DNA from 2 places in the Shewanella spartinae genome. Region 2 is predicted to be linked to the other one. Evidence: predicted binding sites of a transcription regulator. Region 2 holds the regulator's gene; the other holds the start of a gene.
What was found. The regulator MetJ, encoded in region 2, represses methionine synthesis genes. The targets are predictions, from matches to a motif close to TAGACGTCTAGACGTCTA.
Positions count from the first base shown of each region.

Region 1 (3,209 bases), 1.6 Mb from region 2:
CGCTAGCTTTACAAGCCAGAGCCTAAACCACGCGATAATCTTTGGCAGGCACTAAACACAGCACAGTGCGCTGGCCAACCGGCACATTGGCGTTGGGAAACACGATGGACTCAGATTCGGCCTCGACCTTAATCTCAGTCCCGCCATCCTTAGCCAATATATAACCTCTTGGAAACGCCGTAAAATTCTCTACGTCGTCGGCAAAGGTAAAGCTAAAGTCGTCAAATTGCTTATTGATTGAGCGATTAACCTGATACAGATTCACCTGACTCGGGTCAAACTCACCGAGCTCGAGATCGCGGCCGCTTACCAGACGAGTCAGCATCTCCTTGACCGCGATAAAGCGGGTCATATCGTTCTGCCCCATAGGCATCACCTTGCCCAGCTCTATGGTAAAGGCGTGTGCCTGATAACCGTGGGCCGAGAAGTAACTAAAGGTGGTCGTAGGTTCGTGGTGGAACAGCACTGTCTTGATGCCGCAGGCGGCCAGGAACATGATCTGCTCACCGCTATAGGGCTCGCCATGGGGATAAGGGTAGATGGCAAACTTCTCATGCTTAGAGGCGCGAATTGCCGTGTGCAGGTCGTAGTGATAACGACTGCCGCCTTCGGGCGCCGCGTTAAAGAAGCGATCCACATACTGCTCCAGCTTCTTAGCACGTACCCGCTCGGCATTGCTCTCACCCTTGGCATGGGCACCGCTGAAGAGACGATTGAGGTTCTCTTCGACGAAACGTGTGCCATTGAGTATTGCAGGTGGGTTACCGATTAGAAACAGCACCCGATGACGGGCGATCAGCGTCTCAGATAGCAGCACAGTAATAAGCTGATCACACAGCTCGATAGGCGCCGTCTCATTACCGTGCACCGCCGAGGAAAGCACTATGCTCTTAAGCGCATCTTCCTTTCCATCTAGCTCGCCCTCTTGATCAGTTTCATGCTTAGTGAGTGGCTCAAATTGGATGACGCCGGTATCCCATACCGACACCTGTGTGTGTTGCCCCAGGGTAAATTCAAACGCCTCGAGGCCGACAGGATTGTCTAGTGTCAATTGCAAAAAGTCTTTCGACAACATCAGGGTGTCTTGCACTGCAAACTCCTTACTGCATCACCATCACAGCGCCCACCTTGTAGGCCTGAAAGATAGCGACTCCTTGGATTTATTAGCATTATTATCAGTTGGCCAGCATAGTAACACTTAAGCGAGTCGACGACCACGCGGGCCAGTCGATCGCCGCATATTTTCCCTGTTGCATTCGTTAATCAGATAATACAGAATAAAGCCGTCTAGCCATCTAAACGTATAAAATTAACTGGACTAGACGATTCGTTAGATAATTTAGACACTAGATAATTGGTTATCTAGATGAACAAAAGATAGATAAGCGTTAATCGAGAAGAGGTCAACCATGGCATTAGCAACATTTGGCGCAGGCTGTTTCTGGGGCGTAGAGTATTTTTTCAAGCAGATAGACGGCGTTACCTCTGCCACCTGTGGCTATATGGGCGGTGATGACAAGGCGACCACCTATAAAGAGGTTAAGACTGGCACAACCGGGCACGCCGAGGTGGTACAGGTCGAGTTTGACGAGACCAAGGTGAGCTTCGACGATCTGCTGGCCGTGTTCTGGAGTAACCATAATCCCACCATGCTCAATATGCAGGGCGGCGATATCGGCAGTCAGTATCGCAGCGCCATCTTCTTCCACGACAAGACCCAGAAGGAACAGGCCGAAGCTTCAAAGTTGGCCCTCGCCCGCAGCGGTAAATGGGGGCTTAGACCCATAGTGACTGAGATAGTCCCAGTGCTCACCTTCCATAAGGCGGAGGAGTATCATCAGAACTATCTAGAAAAGAACAACTTGCCTAGCTGTCACCTCACCTACTAGCGCTTGGTTATTCCAAGCAGCTCGATGCAAGTTACGCCCACAAAAAAAGCCAGTGAATCACTGGCTTTTTTGATCTGTACTAAGAATTAAGATTCCATGGAGTAACCGACTAAGGTTTATCCAAGAGCCTGTTAGTCTAACGAACTAGTCCAACGAACTAGGCTAACGAACTAGGCCAACTTCGATTAGGCCAAGAGCCGCTCTATCATCTGCTGGGCCTGCTCGAGCACCTGCTCGAGATGCGCCTCGCTGACAAAACTTTCGCCATAGAGCTTAAACAACGCCTCAGTGCCCGATGGGCGTGCGGCGAACCAAGCATTTTCGGTCACTACCTTGATGCCGCCGATAGCCGCGCCATTGCCCGGGGCATGGGTCAGCACCTCGAGGATGGCATCTCCAGCCATGGCTTCACAGCCAATATCGCTGACATTCAGGGGCGCGCTCACCAACTGATTAAACTTAGCCTTACGTTTAGGGTTAACCGGCGAGTCGATACGCTTGTAGAAACTCTCGCCGTGACGCTCAACCATCTCGGCGTAAAGCTTAGCCGGCGTCTTACCCGTTACCGCCAGTATCTCTGCCGCCAGCAGCGCCAGGATGAAACCATCTTTATCGGTACACCAACTGCCGCCGTCACGACGTAGGAAGGCGGCGCCGGCACTCTCTTCACCGCCGAAGGCGAAGCTGCCATCGGCCAGGCCGTCGACGAACCATTTAAAGCCAACCGGCACCTCACAGAGGCTGCGAGACCGCTCTAAGCACACCTTATCTATCATGGCGCTGGAGACCAGTGTCTTGCCTATCTTAAGATCGGCAGACCACTGCGGGCGATGGGACAAGAGATACTCGATAGCCACCGCCAGATAATGGTTTGGGTTCATCAGGCCGCTGCCCGGGCACACAATACCGTGCCTGTCGTAATCGGGGTCGTTACCGACACAGATATCAAAGGCATCCTGATGGGCCAACAGACCCGCCATGGCATAGGGCGATGAGCAGTCCATACGGATCTTGCCATCCTTATCCAGGGGCATAAAACCAAAGGCGGGATCGATGCGATCGTTCACTAGGGTAATATCCAGCCCATAGCGCTCGGCAATCTTGGCCCAATAGTGAATTCCTGAGCCGCCGAGGGGATCGACGCCAATGCGAATGCCGGCCTGCTTAATGGCCTGCATGTTGATCACCTGCTCGAGATCTTCGACATAATCCGCCATCAGATCGCGCTCTTGAATAAGACTGGTCGTAACCGCCACTGAATAGGTCAGGCGCTTAACCCCTTCTAACTGCTTCGCCAGATACTCGTTGGCGCGCAGCTCG
Region 1 covers NZ_CP080418.1:2,223,236-2,226,444, reverse strand. Annotated here, with positions in the region: gene astE (succinylglutamate desuccinylase) at 23-1,075, opposite strand; gene msrA (peptide-methionine (S)-S-oxide reductase MsrA) at 1,410-1,889, shown strand; gene pgm (phosphoglucomutase (alpha-D-glucose-1,6-bisphosphate-dependent)) at 2,075-3,209, opposite strand, start outside.
Region 1: a site for MetJ is predicted at 1,289-1,306, ahead of msrA (peptide-methionine (S)-S-oxide reductase MsrA). Genes of this name have one in related genera too.

Region 2 (3,209 bases):
CTCTGTGGGTCATGGTCGCGGGGACCGCCACCAGACTCTCTACGCCTCCCAGACTCTCGGCTACCGAGAAGTATTGTAACGCATCTAAAAAGGCAACGAGTGCCGATTCGCCACCTTTTAATTCAAAACTCAGCATAGCGCCGAAGCCCTTCTGCTGTCTGGCCGCAATTTCATGGCCTGGATGCTCGGCAAGCCCCGGATAATACACTTTTTCCACCGCCTTGTGGTCACAAAGCAGTGCCAATACCTTCTGAGCGTTGGCTTGGTGTTCACGAATGCGCACCGCCAGGGTTCTCAGCCCCCTCAGGGTCAGGTAGCTGTCGAAGGCTGACCCGGTGAGACCTAGGGTGTTCGACCACCAGTGCAGCAGCTCGCCCACCTCAGGGTCTTTGGCCACCACGGCGCCGCCCACCACATCGCTGTGACCATTGATATATTTGGTGGTGGAGTGCACCACGATATCGGCCCCCAGCAACAGCGGCTGTTGTAACACAGGAGAGAGGAAGGTGTTGTCCACCACCACCTGAGCGCCCACCTTATGGCTCGCCTGAGCGATGGCCTCGATATCGACTACTCGCAGCAGCGGGTTAGAGGGGGTCTCCAGCCACACCACCTTGGGTGACTGGGTCAGCGCCTGCTCAAGCGCACGCTCATCGGTTTGATCCACCACCAGGAGCCTAAAGGCGCCCTTCTTGGCCAGGTTGGTGAAGAGACGATAGCTGCCGCCATAGCAATCGTGGGGCACCACCAGCAGATCCTCTGGGCCTAACAGGCTGGTCACCAGGGTGATGGCGGCCATGCCGGTGCAGGTCACCACGCCGGTCGCCCCTTGTTCCAGTTCGGCAATCGCATCGCCGAGAATGGAGCGGGTCGGATTACCGGAACGGCTGTAATCGAACGCCCGCGGCTGTTGATGCCCTTCAAACGAGTAGTTTGTCGACAGATAGATAGGCGGCACCACGGCACCGTGCTGAGTGTCTGACTCTATGCCTCGTCGTACGGCGGCGGTGGCTAGTTTACGCGCTGTCATCTTCAACTCCTCAATATGGATCTGGGCAGGCACCTCGGACAAAAGAGATGTCTGGACGTCTAAATGTACCTAAGCCGGTAGTGGGCGTCAACAACTTTTGGACGTTTAGACGTCCAAACATTTAGAAATCTATTTGCATTTGCCAAAAATTCGAGGCAATAATTTGACTGTAATTTGTAAGGGTTTAAAATCTGCACCGAATTTTAGAATTTACAGGTGAGTCAATGACTGAGTGGAATGGCGATTATATCAGCCCCTATGCTGAACATGGTAAGAAGAATGAGCAGGTAAAGAAGATCACTGTCTCTATTCCTCTTAAGGTGCTTAAGGTGTTAACCGACGAACGCACCCGGCGCCAGGTCAACAACTTGCGTCACGCCACTAACAGCGAGCTGCTGTGCGAGGCCTTCCTGCACGCCTACACCGGTCAACCACTCCCCCAAGACGATGACCTGTCTAAAGACAAGCCAGATAGCATCCCAGCCGAAGTCAAACGTCTGATGACCGAGATGGGCATAGAGTGGGAAGAGATGGAGTGATCCACTCACACACGAATCGATAGAGGGATCGCTAGGCGGTCCCTCTTTTAGTTTTCAACCTTAGCCTGGAACATTGCAGTGCCTGCACTTCCGCTCGATCCCCATATTCTGGCGCTAGCCTCGCTTATCGTCTTCGTCGGCGCCCTCACCCAGAGCCTGATCGGTTTCGGCATGGCAGTCGTCGCCGCGCCTCTGCTCTACCTTATCGAACCGTCTCTGGTGCCTGCGCCGGTGATCCTGATGGGCTTCTCTATCGCCCTGCTGACCCTGATCCGCGAGCGTGGCGCCCTGGAATTCAACGGCCTGCAATATGCCTTGCTGGGACGCATCCCCGGCGGACTGATCGGCGCCGGCCTGCTCATGGTCGCCCCCCAGGACGTGCTCGGCATGACTATCGCCATCATCGTGGCCATCGCCGTACTGCTGAGCCTGATGCGGCTCAACTTAGTGGTCAACCGCCGCAGCCTGTTTATCGCCGGGGTGATCTCGGGGATCTTCGGCAACATCGCCGCTATCGGCGGACCACCGCTGGCCATACTGCTCTCGGGTAAAGATGCCAAGCAGTTTCGCGCGGCCCTGTCGGCCTTCTTCATCTTCAGCTCCACCATCGCCATAGTGATCCTGGGGCTTACGGGTCTACTGACCCTGCATCACTTCTACTGCTCGGCGCTGCTGCTCCCCTCTGTGCTGCTGGGTTACCTGATGGCCAATCGCCTGGTGGGACGCATAGACAAGAATAAGACCCGCATCATGACGCTGGTGCTCTGTAGCCTGAGCGCCATCTTGCTGGCCGCCAAGTCCTTAAGTGCCCTGCTCTAACACCTAGGCTCAAAAGAAGGCCGGCATCATAGCCGGCCTTCTTGTTTCTAAAAAACCTATCCTAGAAATGATAGGAGGTCTGAATCACCCCGCCCACGGCGTCATCTGTGCCCACCAGACCGGTGAGATCCAGATTAAAGGAGCGGCCTATGGTAAAGCCCGTGCCCAGGGTATAGAGATTACTGCTGGTATCTTTCATGTCGTGGCGATAGCCGACACGCAGGGCCAGCCAATCGGTCGCCCTCATCTCGCCGCCCAGGCGCCAATACTGGGTCTCGCCTATCTCATCGAATCGCTTATGACCATTAAGATCCACATCTGTCGTCAGGCTGAAGTTATCCCAATCATAGGCCACACCTAAGGTATAGAGGGCCTCGACACGGTAGGTAAACTTGCGTCCCATCGCCTCGACGGTGTCCAGTTTCTGGCTCACCAGGTTACGTCCCGACAGGCCTATGGTCATGCGTTCGAGTGGCTGAATGGCCACGCCAATATCCAGGTTTGCCACGGTATCATCGTTGCGGTACTTGTTGTCGTCGAAATCATCGGCGTCAAAGTTGTTGGCGCTGACCACATAGTTATAGGTGTCGATGCGCTGCAGCTTGGGCGAGATACCGACGGCGACCGGCATGTTGACGATCGACAGCGGGAAGCTGAGGGCCACACCAAGATCAGAGATGGCACCGGCGACCACGGCCCCCTGCGAATCCAGATCGGTGACGGCAGGCGGATTGTTAGGATCGAGATTAGTCAGGGCGTCTATGTCGCTGTCCTCGATCACCGCCACGCTCACCGCATCGATATAGGTCTTGTAAAAGATC
Region 2 covers NZ_CP080418.1:581,979-585,187, reverse strand. Annotated here, with positions in the region: gene metB (cystathionine gamma-synthase) at 1-1,030, opposite strand, end outside; gene metJ (met regulon transcriptional regulator MetJ) at 1,255-1,569, shown strand; gene K0I31_RS02620 (sulfite exporter TauE/SafE family protein) at 1,648-2,388, shown strand; gene K0I31_RS02615 (conjugal transfer protein TraF) at 2,450-3,209, opposite strand, start outside.